2 regions of the Kitasatospora cystarginea genome follow, and region 2 is predicted to be linked to the other one. Evidence: predicted binding sites of a transcription regulator. Region 2 holds the regulator's gene; the other holds the start of a gene.
The links. The regulator HrcA, encoded in region 2, represses chaperone genes, less so after heat shock. The targets are predictions, from matches to a motif close to TTNGCACTCNGNNNNNCNGAGTGCNAA.

Region 1: a site for HrcA is predicted at 2,314-2,340, ahead of ABD369_RS32335 (FmdB family zinc ribbon protein). Genes of this name have one in related genera too.

The regions. Positions count from the first base shown of each region.
Region 1 covers NZ_BAAATR010000041.1:9,033-16,265, forward strand. Annotated here, with positions in the region: gene ABD369_RS32320 (sigma-70 family RNA polymerase sigma factor) at 207-1,178, shown strand; gene ABD369_RS32325 (hypothetical protein) at 1,294-1,473, shown strand; gene ABD369_RS32330 (hypothetical protein) at 1,511-1,834, opposite strand; gene ABD369_RS32335 (FmdB family zinc ribbon protein) at 2,012-2,302, opposite strand; gene ABD369_RS32340 (MFS transporter) at 2,441-3,730, opposite strand; gene ABD369_RS32345 (potassium/proton antiporter) at 4,027-5,511, opposite strand; gene ABD369_RS32350 (penicillin acylase family protein) at 5,760-7,233, shown strand, end outside.
Region 2 covers NZ_BAAATR010000022.1:113,327-120,559, forward strand. Annotated here, with positions in the region: gene hemW (radical SAM family heme chaperone HemW) at 1-1,197, shown strand, start outside; gene ABD369_RS23510 (DUF3097 domain-containing protein) at 1,231-2,076, opposite strand; gene ABD369_RS23515 (C2 family cysteine protease) at 2,218-3,528, shown strand; gene pspAB (PspA-associated protein PspAB) at 3,533-4,111, opposite strand; gene htpX (zinc metalloprotease HtpX) at 4,138-5,061, opposite strand; gene hrcA (heat-inducible transcriptional repressor HrcA) at 5,350-6,363, shown strand; gene dnaJ (molecular chaperone DnaJ) at 6,435-7,233, shown strand, end outside.

The DNA.
Region 1 (7,233 bases), on a different contig from region 2:
CCAGATTGCGCAGGATACTGCATCGCGCGAAGAATCTGGGCTAGTTGGGAATGTTGTCCGAAATCTGTGCGTTGGATCGTTACGTGTGAGCCTTCAGGGGCCCGCATCTCTTTGCCTTCATCTCTCTGCCTCCTCTCTTCGGCCCTAGCTCGCCCCGTCGGGGGTGAAGACCAAGGCAGACCGGCACCAGCAGCAAGGGAGCAAGCATGGCCACTCGTGCCGTCGTTCGCGGCAGTGCCGACCACCCTCGTTCGGCTCGCCCGAACAACCTTGAGGCCGACCGCGACCTTGTCGGCATGTACCTCGACGAGATCGCCCGGACGCCACTGCTCGATGCCGCCGAGGAGGTCGAGCTCTCGCTGCGCATCGAGGCGGGTGTCTACGCCCAGCACCTGCTGGACGAGGACGCCATTCCCGAGAGCACCACGCGCAAGGAGCTGGAGGCGATAGCCGACGACGCCGAGCGCGCGAAGGACGTCTTCATCCGCTCGAACCTCCGCCTGGTGGTCGCGGTCGCCCGGCGGTACCCCCGCAGCGGCCTGCCCCTGCTCGACCTGATCCAGGAGGGCAACGCCGGCCTGGTCCGAGCGGTCGAGAAGTTCGACTACGCGAAGGGGTTCAAGTTCTCCACCTACGCGACCTGGTGGATCCGCCAGGCGATCACCCGCTCGATCGCCGACCAGTCGCGCACCATCCGGCTGCCCGTGCATCTGGTCGAGGAGCTCGGCCGGATCCGCCGGGTGCAGCGTGAAAAGGCCAAGGAGCTGGGCCGTGAGCCCGAGCCCGCCGAGATCGCGGCCGAACTCGACACCACCGAGGACCGGATCAAGGACGTGCTCGACTGGGCCCGTGACCCGGTCAGCCTCAACATGTCCGTGGACGACGAGGGCGAGACCCAGTTCGGTGACCTGGTCGAGGACACCGGCGCGGTCTCCCCGGAGGACGCCGTGATGGTCATGCTCCGCCGCGAGGAGCTGGACGACCTGATCGGCCGGCTCGACGACCGGACGGCCTCCATCATCCGCTCCCGGTACGGAATGGAGGACGGCCGCGAGCGCACGCTGACGGAGGTGGGCAAGCAGCACGGACTCACCCGGGAGCGAATCCGCCAGATCGAGAAGCACGCGCTCGCCGAGCTGAAGAAGATCGCCGACCACGCGGGCTTCGAGGCAGCCTGACACCCGGTTCTCCCGGGGCCCCGGTCCGGTGCCGGCCGGACCGGGGCCCCGCTGTCCGAAGCCGCTGCTGCCGTGCCGCCTACGCTGGATGCAGTTGACAAGGATCGGAGCAGAGATGGCCGAGCAGGAAGAACCGACCCGGCCGAAGGCGAAGCTGGTCTTCGGCGACCCGCTGGACCGCCAGACGGGGGACGATACCGACCGGGGCTGGGGCGAGCGCCCGGAGTCGGGGGAGAGCGGCGGGCGCGGCCTGGACTGGTATCTGAGCCAGCGGCCGCCGCACCACGGTGACTGACCGCTGACCGAGGCCCCGCGCCGGGGCTGCGCGGATCTCAGCCGTCGGGCGGCGCCGTTCCGGTGCAGCGCGGGGTGGCGGTCGGCCCGGCCGCTGCCGAGGCCGTCGAAGGGGCGGCGGGCGGCGGTGGGCCGGGCCGCAGCGGACCGGCGGTGATCGCGGTGGCGGCGGCCAGCAGCCCTGTCGCCAGCAGCCCGGGCCGGTGCCGGACGGCCTGCTGGAGCCGGTGTCGCCCCCCGCCCCCGCGCCGGATCGGTGGGAAGGGCGGAACGGTGCGCCGTGGTGGTACGGCCGAGGGTGCCGTGGCGGTCGTGGTGGCGGTCGGGTGGCAGTGCGGCTGGTTCGCCAGGTACGTCGTCATGCGCATCAGGGTGAGCGCACCGCACCTGCCGCGGAATGCCCCCTCGAATTCCTGTGGAAAACCCGGCCGTGTGGACAACTTCGTTCACCCGCAAGGCTGGTGCGGTCATACGAAAGGCCCGGGTTCGGAACCGAACCCGGGCCTTTCGTGCGGATGCCGCGGACGGCGGTGCCGGCGTCAGCTCGCGGTGCTGGTGCTCGCCGCCGGAGCCGGGGAGGCGGCCGGAGCCGACGAGGCGGACGACGAGGACGAGGCGGACGACGACGAGGAGCTCACCGAGCTGCTCGAGGAGGACCGGCTGTCGGTGCGGTAGAAGCCCGAGCCCTTGAAGACCACGCCGACGGCGGAGAAGACCTTGCGGAGCTTCCCCTGGCAGTCGGGGCACGTGGTCAGCGCCTCGTCGGTGAACTTCTGCACCGCCTCCAGGCCGTTGCCGCACTCGGTGCACTGGTACTGGTACGTGGGCACTTGTCTTCCTCCTGGCACTCTCGCCTGATGAGTGCTAACGACGGTCAATGATGCGGCATTCCGCTGGATCAGTCCAGCGACATCGGGTGTGAGATATCGCTGCCCCGGCCCGGTTCGGGCCGGGGCAGCGGACGCGTCTCAGCCCTTGGAAGCGCCGGCCAGTTGCACCTTGGCCCCGCCCTGCGCCGCGATGCGGCCGGGCCCGGCGGGAGTGTCCAGCAGCCGCCGCAGCGACACCAGTGCGACCAGGCCGATCCCGGCCCCGACGACCGGTACCACGAAGCCCGCCCTGGCACCGTGCGAGTCCACCAGTAGTCCGGCCACGATCGAACCCGCGGCCAGGCCGAGGCCGATCGCACCGGTCAGCCAGGTGAACGCCTCGGTCTTCGCGCCGGCCGAGACCAGCGTCTCAACCAGGGTGTAGCCGCTGATCAGGGTCGGTGCGATGGCCAGACCGCAGCACAGGCCGGCGATCGCCAGCGCGGTCAGGTTGGGCATCGCCCAGAGCGTCGAGCAGCCCAGGACCAGCAGCGTGTAGCTGCCGAGCATCCGCTGCCTGACCGAGCGGCGCCAGGCGATCATGCCGTACAGCACGCCGGCCAGCATGCTGCCGCCCGCGAAGATGCCGTACACCACGCCGTTGAGGCCGGGCTGGCCCTCGGCCCTGGCGAAGGCCGCCACCGTGACGGTCATGGCGCCGAAGACGGAGCCCACGCCCAGGAAGGAGCCCGCCAGTAGCCGGACACCGGGCGATGAGAGCGCCGAGGCCTGCTCGGCGCCGGGTACGGACGGGTGCGGAGCGGGCGCGGTGCCGCGCTGCGCGGCGAAGGCCAGGCCGCCGATCACGGTCAGCGCGGCCTCGGTGATCAGCGACACCGAGGGCGAGACCAGGGTGGCGATGCCGGTGGCCAGCACCGGTCCGATCGCGAAGGTGAACTCGTCGGTCACGGACTCGAAGGCGAACGCGGTGTTCAGCGTCTTGGGCGAGTCGGAGAGTCTGGTCACCCAGCGGGCCCGGACCATCGCGCCGATCTGCGGCACGCTGGCACCGGCCACGCCCGCGGAGACGAAGAGCGTCCAGGTCGGGGCGTGGCCCAGGGCCAGCGCGAGCAGCGCGCCCACCGAGACCGCGTGCACCGCGACGGTGGGCAGCAGCACGGCGGCCTGGCCGTACCGGTCGGAGAGCCGGCCGGTCTGGGGGCCGATCAGCGCCTGGGTCGCGGCGGCGAAGGCCACCACCAGGCCGGCCGTGCCGTACGAGCCGTAGGCGCTCTGGATGAGCAGGACGATGCCCGCGCTGAGCATCGCGTAGGGGAGTCGGGCCGCGAAGGCGGGGACCAGGAAGGTCCAGGCTCCGGGGGTGCGGAGCAGGGTGCCGTAGCCGACGCGGGTGGGAGTGGGCTCTGCGACCGTTCGGCGCGCCGTCACGGTCGGTCCTTCCTGCTGCCTGGTAGCACTCACCGGGCATGGGGCGGCCCGGTAGCGCCGAGAGTTGTCCTCTCGTGCGTTGACCGGGGTAGATACCGGGTCCACGCCGGCCGGGGGAATCGCGGAAGCGGGCCGGCAGAGGAGGGACCACGGCCGCCGAGCGGTCGCGCCAACTCTGCATCAGACAGATGTTGCGGATTTTCGGTGATCGAAACAGGTATGTCGGTCCATAGTACGCATTGCGGACCGGTTCCACGCGATCAATGCATGGTGAACAGCGTGGAAAAGGTAGGAATCTAGCGGCCGTGCAGCCAGCCGGCAAGCTTTCCGCCCCGGTCTACCGCCCGCAGCCTGCGCTCGGCGGCCTCGCTGACCTCCTCGGTGGTGACCACCAGGAGTTCGTCGCCGCCTCGCAGCACGGTGGCCTTGTCGGGCACGAAGCTGCTGTTGTCCCGGACCACCAGGGTGACCGCGGACCCGGCGGGCAGCCGCAGCTCGCCGACCTCGACGCCGGACATCTTCGACTCCGCGGCGAGCGCGACGGAGAGCAGCCGGCCGTGCAGGTGCTCCAGCGGCGCGGACTCGATGCCCAGGTCCTGGCCCATCGCACCCTCGGAGATCCGCAGGCCGCGGGCGACCAGCGGCAGGGTCGGGCCCTGGACCAGGGTGAAGACCACGACCAGGATGAAGACGATGTTGAAGACCTGCTGCGCCTGCGGCACCTCGGCCACCAGCGGGATGGTCGCCAGCACGATGGGCACCGCCCCGCGCAGTCCGGCCCAGCTCAGCAGGGCCTGCTCGCGCCAGGGCAGCCGGAACGGCGTCAGGGTGGCGAAGACCGAGGCCGGCCTGGCGACGAAGACCAGCACCGCGCCGATCACCAGCGCGGGGACGAACGCCGAGCCCATGGTCTCCGGGGTGCACAGCAGGCCGAGCACCACGAACATGCCGATCTGCCCGATCCAGGCCAGTCCGTCCGCGAAACCCCGGACGGCGGGGCCGTGCGGCAGTTTGGCGTTGCCGAGGATCACCGAGGCGGTGTAGACGGCCAGGAAGCCGGAGCCGTGCAGCAGTGAGCCGCCCGCGTAGGCCAGGACGGCCAGCGACATCACGGCGATCGGGTAGAGGCCGGAGGAGGGCAGCGCGACGTGCTTGACCGCGTACGCGCCCAGCTTGCCGACGACCAGGCCGACGACGGCGCCGATGGCCAGCTCGGCGACGATCGTGGCGACCAGTGCGTACCAGGAGTCCAGCGGCCCCGTGGTGGCGAAGGCGACCACCAGGATGACCACGGGGGCGTCGTTGAAGCCGGACTCGGCCTCCAGCAGACCGGTCAGCCGGGACGGCAGCGGCACCATCCGCAGCACCGAGAAGACCGCTGCGGCGTCGGTGGAGGAGACGATCGCGCCGAGCAGCATCGAGACCCGCCAGTCGAATCCGGCCAGCCAGTGCGCGCCGGCCGCGGTGACGAAGACGCTGACCGCCACGCCCAGGGTGGCCAGTACCGAGGCGGCCGGCAGGACCGGCTTTATCGCCTGCCAACTGGTCTTGAGGCCGCCCTCGGCGAGGATCACCACCAGGGCCGCGTAGCCGAGGACCTGGGTGAGTTCGGCGTTGTTGAAGGTGACTCCGAGGCCGTCCTGGCCCATGGCGACGCCGATGCCCAGGTAGATCAGCAGACTGGGCAGCCCTGATCGGGTCGAGAATCGCACGGCCACCACCGCGAATAGGAGTATCGCGGAGAACTCGAGCAGGAAGCGGTTCAGGTGGTCGACAGTCACGCAGTAGCACCTCGGCACGTCAAGGGGGCGGTCGGGGGCAGAGAGTGGCCGGAAACGATTGGCTCGCTCGACGACTTGTTACTCAGTCTAACATTTTACCTGATCTTTGATTGTCTGATTCCGCCCATCGAGACCGGATAGGGTCCACCTCGGCCGACCGTGGACGTCCCCAGTGCATGTCCGCCAACCGAGTCGCCCTAATGTGGTGACCTGTCACGGCCGTCAACGCAACCCAGCCAAGGACCCAGATGCCCCGCTCGAAGAAGTTCCGGCGCGCCCGGCTGCTTGTGCTCGTGCTGGTCGTGCTGCTCGTGGCCGCCGTCGGAGGCGGTGGTTACTGGGCGGTGAGCGCCGTCCGCGCTTCCTTCCCCGACGTCGACGGCAGCGTCTCGGTGGCCGGCATGTCAGCGCCGGTCGACGTCAAGCGCGATGCCAACGGCATTCCGCAGCTGTACGCCGACACCCCCGAGGACCTGTTCCGCGCCCAGGGCTACGTCCAGGCCCAGGACCGGTTCTGGGAGATGGACGTTCGACGGCACATCACCTCGGGGCGGCTCTCCGAGATGTTCGGGTCCAGCCAGGTCGAGACCGACACCTTCCTGCGCACCATGGGCTGGCGCCAGGTCGCGCAGCAGGAGTACGACACCCAGCTCTCCGCCGACACCAAGAAGTACCTGAAGGCCTACTCGGACGGCGTCAACGCCTGGCTGAACCAGCACCCCGGCGGCCAGAGCGCCTCGCTGGAGTACGCCGTGCTCGGCGCGGTCAACAGCGGTTACAAGCCCGAGGCCTGGGACCCGGTGGACTCGGTGGCCTGGCTGAAGGCGATGGCCTGGAACCTCTCCGGCAACCTGCAGGAGGAGATCGACCGGTCGCTGCTCTCCCAGGACTTCTCGACGGAGCAGATCGCCCAGCTGTACCCGGACTACCCGTACGACCGCAACGGCACCATCGTGAAGACCGGCACGATCGGCAAGGACGGCAACTACCAGCCCGCCGACGGCTCCACCGCTCCGGCCGCCGCCACCGCCGCCGCCCAGGGCCGGGCGACGACCAAGTCGCTGTTCACCGACATCTCCGACAAGATGGCCGCGCTGCCGCAACTGCTCGGCCCGCAGGGCCAGGGCATCGGCTCCAACTCCTGGGTGGTCAGCGGTGACCACACCACCACCGGCAAGCCGTTGCTCGCCAACGACCCGCACCTCGGCCCCGGCCTGCCCTCGGTCTGGTACCAGATGGGCCTGCACTGCCGGACCGTCAGCGCCAAGTGCGCCTTCGACACCTCGGGCTTCACCTTCGCCGGCATGCCCGGTGTGGTGATCGGCCACAACCAGAAGGTCTCCTGGGGCTTCACCAACCTCGGCGCCGACGTCCAGGACCTCTACCTGGAGAAGGTGACCGGCCCCGACACCTACCTGGTCGACGGCCAGCAGGTGAAGTTCCAGACCCGCAAGGAGACCATCAAGGTCGCCGGCGGAGCCGACCGGACCATCACCGTCCGCACCACCAACCGCGGCCCGCTCATCTCGGACCAGAGCTCCGAGGAGCAGAGCGTCGGCAAGTACGCCCCCGCGGGCAATGCCGCACCCGACCGCGCCCAGGGCTACGGCGTGGCACTCCAGTGGACCGCCCTCACCCCGGGCAAGACCATGGACGCGGTCTTCATGCTCGACCGCGCCACCAACTGGAACGAGTTCCGCAACGCCGCAGCCGACTTCGCGG
Region 2 (7,233 bases):
CCGTCCGACGGTTCCCTGCCCGACCACGCCCTGGCCGGGCTGGGCACGCGGCCGTTCGGTTTCTACGTGCACGTGCCGTACTGCGCCACCCGCTGCGGCTACTGCGACTTCAACACCTACACCGCCACCGAGCTGCGCTCCTCGGGAGCGGTCGCCTCGCAGGAGACGTACGCCGACAACCTGATCGCGGAGATCAGGCTCGCCCGGCGGGTGCTGGGCTCCGCCGACCTGCCGGTGCGGACGGTGTTCCTGGGCGGCGGTACGCCGACCCTGCTGCCCGCTCGGGACCTGGTGCGGATGCTGGCGGCGATCCGGGACGAGTTCGGGCTGGCTGCCGACGCCGAGGTGACCACGGAGGCCAATCCGGAGTCGGTGGACCCGGCGTACCTGTGCGAGCTGCGCGAGGGCGGCTACAACCGGATCTCCTTCGGAATGCAGAGCGCCCGTCCGCACGTGCTCTCCCTGCTGGACCGGCACCACACCCCGGGCCGGCCCGAGGCGTGCGTGGCCGAGGCACGGGCCGAGGGCTTCGAGCACGTCAACCTCGACCTGATCTACGGCACCCCGGGTGAGTCCGACGACGACTGGCGGGCCTCGCTGGACGCCGCGATCGGCGCCGGGCCCGACCACATCTCCGCGTACTCACTGATCGTCGAGGAGGGCACCAAGCTGGCCGCCCGGATCAAGCGCGGCGAACTGCCCATGGTGGACGACGACGTGCACGCCGACCGCTACCTGATCGCCGAGGAGGCGCTCAGCGCCGCCGGGTACTCCTGGTACGAGGTCTCCAACTGGGTCACCACCGAGGCCGGGCGGTGCCGCCACAACGAGCTCTACTGGACCGGCGCCGACTGGTGGGGCGCGGGCCCCGGCGCGCACAGCCACGTCGGCGGCGTCCGCTGGTGGAACCGCAAGCACCCCGCCGCGTACGCCCAGGCGCTCGCGGAACGGCGAACCCCCGCGCAGGGGCGGGAGGTACTGCCGGAGGAGGACCGGCGGGTCGAGCGGATCCTGCTGGAACTGCGGCTGCGGGAGGGGTGCCCGCTCTCGCTGCTCGCCGCCGACGGGCGCCGGGCGGCCGAACGCGCGCTGGCGGACGGCCTGCTGGATTCGGCCGCGTTCGAGGACGGGCGGGCCGTGCTCACCCTCCAGGGGCGGCTGCTGGCCGACGCGGTGGTGCGCGACCTGGTGGACTGAGTCCCGGCGGACATGCCGGGACGCCCCCGGGCCCTACGGCTGACCGGTCGTCACGAAGTCGATCAATTCTTCGACCCTGCCCAACAGCTCGGGCTCCAGGTCCTTGTAGCTGCGGACCGAGGCGAGGATGCGCTTCCAGGCGGCCGGGGCGTCGACCGGCCAGCCGAGGCGGCGGCAGACGCCCTCCTTCCAAACCTCGCCGCGCGGGACGGCGGGCCAGGCCGGGATGCCGACGCTCCCCGGCTTCACGGCCTGCCAGATGTCGATGTAGGGGTGGCCGACGACCAGCACGGACTCATCGGTGACCCGGGCGGCGATCCGGTGCTCCTTGGTACCGGGCAGCAGGTGGTCGACCAGGACGCCGAGCCGCCGTCCCGGGCCGGGCGCGAACTCGGCGACGATCGCGGGGAGATCGTCGATCCCCTCCAGGTACTCCACGACCACGCCCTCGATCCGCAGGTCGTCGCCCCAGACCCGTTCGACCAGCTCCGCGTCGTGCCGTCCCTCCACGTAGATGCGTGACTCCTGGGCCACCCGGGCCCGCGCGCCGGGCACCGCGATCGAACCGGAGGCGGTACGGCCCGGCCCCGCCGCGTTGTGCTGTCGGGCGGGAGCCGTCCCGGCCGGGCGGACCAGCGTCACCACCTTCCCCTCCAGCAGGAAGCCACGGGGCGTCAGCGGGAAGACCCGGTGCTTGCCGAAGCGGTCCTCCAGGGTGACGGTCAGACCCTCGGCGGTCTTCTCGCACCGCACGACGGCCCCGCAGAACCCCGTACTCACCTCCTCCACCACCAGGTCACGTTCGGCGGCCACCTCCGGCACGGGCTGAGGCCGCTTCCACGGCGGGGTCAGGTCGGGTCCGTACTGCCTGCTGCGCATGCGGCTGACTATATGAAACCTGGTGCTGACTCAGCAGGCGCGCGTGTGACCGGGGGTACCGGCGGCCGTGTCGGGAAAGCCTCGTATCCTCTTAGCCGCTCATCGGCTGGGCAGCGGCGGAAAACCGACCGGGGAGGGTGCGTGGCCTACCATCGCAACAACTGGCAGCAGGCGGCCAACAACGTGGCTGATTTCATCCCGTTCGGCCACGGGGTCATGGCGGTGGTGAACATCGCCAAGGGGATCGCCGACGAGGTCGGCATCGAACGGCTGGACTACCGACCCGACGGCCACCCCGTGGTGGAGCGCCCCTGGCAGCCGCCGGGCCCGCCGCCGGACCCGACCCGGGTCGAGGCGGTCGGCCGCCGGGCCTGGGACGCGCTCTTCGCCGACACCGACCGCTACCCGGCCCGCTCGCTGCTGGACCAGGTCGGCAACCTGCTGGTGCCGCTCCCGCCCAGTGAACTCGACCTGGTCATCCGGCGGTTCGGCCCGCAGGGGCTGCTGCGCTGGGACGAGCTGATGCACGTCACCGACGCGGGCGGGGAGGAGGCGTACGACTTCTACCGGCAGCAGGAGGTCTTCAACTGGCTGCTGCGCACGGTCAGTCCGTACGCGACCATGTTGATCGGGGACTCCATGCCCTGCACCCAGCCGACGTACCAGGTGCTGCCGGAGGACGAGAGGCGGGGCGGGACGCCGGGCTGGGTGCTGCCCGCCGGGCCCTTCGCCCAGATCGACGGGGCGTACTTCACCGAGAGCTGGCAGCGCGTTTCGGCCTCCACCGAGCCGATGAGCTGGCAGGACATGGACCAGGGCAGGTTCGGCACCTGCTGGATGCTCACCGCCATGCAGGCCGTGCTGCAGGCCAATCCGACCTACGCCCCGCGCCATCTGCGCCAGGAGGCCAACGGCTCGGTCACCTTCACGCTCTACGAGAACGGCCGGCCGTACGACGTGACGGTGGTCGCCGACCTGCCGATGGTCGGCAACATGCTGTACGGGGCCAAGGGTCACAGCGACGACCCGCGCTACGCCGAGACCTGGCCCGGCTACTACGAGAAGGCCGTCGCCCAGTGGTACCGGGGGTACGAGGAGATCGCCAACGGCGGTTACGCCGCGCGGGCACTGGCGTTCCTGACCGCCCAGCCGGTGCAGGAGATCGACATCAGCTCGCCCTGGCTGATCCATGAGATGGCCGACCGCAAGTCGCGGGGCCAGGCGGTCACCGTCGGCACCAAGGGGCACGGGAGTGACCGGGAGACCCTGATGGGCGGCCGGCTCGCCACCAGCCACGCCTACTTCGTCAAGGACGTGGACGTCCCCGGCGGCCGGATCTGCCTCGGCAACCCCTGGGGTGACGGGGCCTCCCGCCAGATGTGGGAGGCCTGGCTCAGCTACCAGGACATCCAGTACTACCTCGCCCACGCGGAGGCCGCGTTCACCTGGTAGCCGCTCAGAGACCGGGTGCGCCCCAGACCGGGAACCAGCGGGAGAGGTCGGGCTCGATCCGCAGGTCGTCGGCGAGCAGCGCCTTCACCTGGATCTCCAGCGGGTTGTCGCGCTTCTCGCCGGGGAGCGGGGCGAAGGGGTAGAAGGTGCCGCGCTTGTAGAGGTAGACCAGGCCCAACGGCCGGCCCGCGTCGTCCTGGAAGGCCACGATCGAGCAGAGCAACTGGGGGCCGAAGCCGTTCGCCTCCAGCTCGCTGTTGACCGCGTGCAGGTCGTTGACCAGCTCGGGCAGCTGCCCGGGGGAGTGCCGGGCGAGCAGCCAGGAGTAGCCGTAGGAGTCCCGGCTGGCCTCGACCGGAGTGCCGCCGCGCTCGGTGTCGGCGTCCAGCAGCGCCCGGACCTGGCGCTGCACCTCGCCGAACACACCGCCCTCCACGGCGGCGAAGCAGACCGAGCCGAGGCCGGTCGGCCGGAAGGAGGCCGCGGCCTCCAGGGTGAGGGCCGCCGAGGGCACGGCGAACAGTTGGTCGAGATCGGGCTTGACCGGCTTGGTGCGGCCGAAGAGGGCGTCCAGGAATCCCACGGTGGTCCCCTTGTGCGAGGTGGCGGTCAGTGGCCGAGCTGGGCGGAGATCCTGGCGAGTTGGGCGAGCCGCTGCTCCAGCGTCGGGTGGGTGGACATCAGCTGGCTCGCGGTCTCCCGGGCGCTGAGCGCGGGCGCGAAGTAGAAGGCGTTGTAGGGCTGCGCCTGGCGCAGGTCCTTGCTGGGGATGGCCGCGATCTGGCCGGTCACCTTGGTGAGTGCCGAGGCCAGCGCGCTCGGCCGGCCGGTGAGCTGGGCGGCGGCCCGGTCGGCGGCCAGCTCGCGGTAGCGCGAGAGCAGCCGGGTGAGCAGGAAGCTGATCGCGTACACCAGCATGCTGACCAGCGGGATGACCAGCATGGCGATGGCCGCGTTGCTGTCGTTGTTGTTCCGGTTGCCGCCGCCGAGGAAGCCGCCGTACAGCGCGATCCGGGTCATCATCCCGGCCAGCACGCCGAGGAAACCGGCGATCGTCATCACCGCGACGTCCCGGTGCGCGACGTGCGAGAGCTCGTGGGCGAGAACGCCCTCCAGCTCCTCCGGCTCCAGTCGGCGCAGCAGGCCGGTGGTCACGCAGACCACCGCGTTCTGCGGGTTGCGGCCGGTGGCGAAGGCGTTGGGCATGTCGTTGTCGGCGACCGCCACCCTGGGTTTGGGCATGTCGGCCATGGCGCAGAGCCGGTCGATGGTGCCGTGCAGCTGCGGGTACTGCTCGGGGCTCACCGGCCGGGCACCCATCGCCCGCTCGGTGATCTTGTCGCTGAACCAGAACTGGGCCACGAAGAGTCCGCCGGAGATCAGCACGATCAGCGGCCACGCCCCGCGCAGCAGGACGATCAGTACGCCCGTGAAGCCCACGTACAGCAGGCCGATGAGGAACATGGTGATGACCATCCGCCCGGTCAGACCACGATCGGGTGCGAAGCGGGAGTGCTGGGATGAAGCCGACATCTCTGCTCCTTCGTTACATCGCTCGCCTTCGATGCTGCCACTCCGGGCGCCCCGGGGCACCGACTTCGTACCCCGGATCCGACAAGGATCACCGGGGCGGCCCGTTCCTGCCGTCGGACCCGGGCCGTACACTGGCAAGTACGGTTCTGGCACTCTGCCTTCCAGAGTGCCAAGAGGCCGGTCGGCCAAGGGATTCAACGGACGAAGACGGAGGTGCGTGCCGTGTACAGCGAGCGCAGTGCTGACGAGCGCAAGCCGGACGCGCGCCGGCTGGAGTCCCGTCGTCCGCTGGACGAGCGCAAGCTGGCGGTACTGCGCGCGATCGTCCAGGACTACGTGGGCACCGAGGAGCCGGTCGGCTCCAAGGCCCTGGTCGAGCGGCACAGTCTCGGGGTCTCACCGGCCACCGTGCGCAACGACATGGCGGCGCTGGAGGAGGACGGTTACATCCACCAGCCGCACACCAGTGCCGGGCGGATCCCGACCGACAAGGGCTACCGCCTGTTCGTCGACAGGCTGGCCGAGGTCAAGCCGATGAGTGCGCCGGAGCGTCGGGCGATCCGCCACTTCCTGGACGGCGCGGTCGACCTGGACGACGTGGTGGCCCGCACGGTCCGCCTGCTGGCGCAGCTGACCAGGCAGGTCGCGGTGGTCCAGTACCCCTCGCTCAGCCGGTCCACGGTGCGGCACATCGAGCTGGTGGCGCTGGCTCCGGCGAAGGTGATGCTGGTGCTGATCACCAACACCGGCCGGGTCGAGCAGCGGCTGGTGGACTGCCCCGGCGCGGTCGGCGAGAACGTGCTGGCCGATCTGCGGTCCAGACTCAACGCCGGCGCGGTCGGCCGCCCGCTGCCCGAGGTGCCCGGCGCGCTGGAGGAACTCCCGGCGGCCTTCGAGCCGTCGGACCGGCCGACGGTCAGTGTGGTGCTCGCCACGTTGTTCGAGACGCTGGCCGAGCAGAACGAGGAGCGGATCATGCTGGCCGGTACGGCCAATCTGACCCGCTTCGGACATGACTTCCCGCTCACCATCCAGCCGGTGCTGGAGGCACTGGAAGAACAGGTGGTCCTGCTCCGCCTGTTGGGTGAGACGGCGGACGCCGGGATGACGGTCCGGATCGGTCACGAGAACGAGTACGAGGGGCTCAATTCCACCTCGATCGTCTCGGTCGGTTACGGTTCCGGCGACCAGAGTGTGGCAAAACTCGGGGTGATCGGTCCGACCCGGATGGACTATCCGGGCACAATGGGGGCGGTGCGAGCGGTGGCCCGGTACGTGGGTCAGATCCTGGCCGAGTCGTAGCACAGGCCGCTGGTTGAACCGGCGGCGACCAGTCGCAAGCACTTCTACAGGCGGAACAAGCGGAGCATTTGGTGGCCACGGACTACTACGCGGTACTCGGCGTCCGACGGGATGCGGGGCAGGACGAGATCAAGAAGGCGTTCCGGCGCCTGGCACGCGAACTGCACCCGGACGTCAACCCGGACCCGAAGACGCAGGAGCGGTTCAAGGAGATCAACGCCGCTTACGAGGTGCTCTCCGACCCGCAGAAGCGGCAGGTGTACGACCTCGGCGGAGACCCGCTGTCGCCCAACGGCGGCGGTGGCGCGGGCGGCTTCGGCGCCGGCGCGGCGGGCTTCGGCTTCTCCGACATCATGGACGCCTTCTTCGGCGCCGCCTCCGGCCAGCGCGGCCCGCGCTCGCGGACCCGGCGCGGTCAGGACGCGATGATCCGTCTGGAGATCACCCTGGAGGAGGCCGCCTTCGGCACCACCAAGGAACTCCAGGTCGACACCGCCGTGACCTGCACCACCTGTTCCGGCGAGGGTGCCGCACCCGGCACCTCCGCGCAGACCTGCGACATGTGCCGCGGCAAGGGCGAGGTCTCCCAGGTCACCCGGTCCTTCCTGGGTCAGGTCATGACCTCCCGTCCCTGCCCGCAGTGCCAGGGCTTCGGCACCGTCGTGCCGACCCCGTGCCCCGAGTGCGCCGGCGACGGCCGGGTGCGCGCCCGCCGTACCCTCACCGTCAAGATCCCGGCAGGTGTGGACAACGGCACCCGGATCCAGCTGGCCGGCGAGGGCGAGGTCGGCCCCGGCGGCGGCCCGGCCGGCGACCTCTACGTCGAGATCGCCGAGACCAGCCACGCGGTCTTCCAGCGGCGCGGCGACG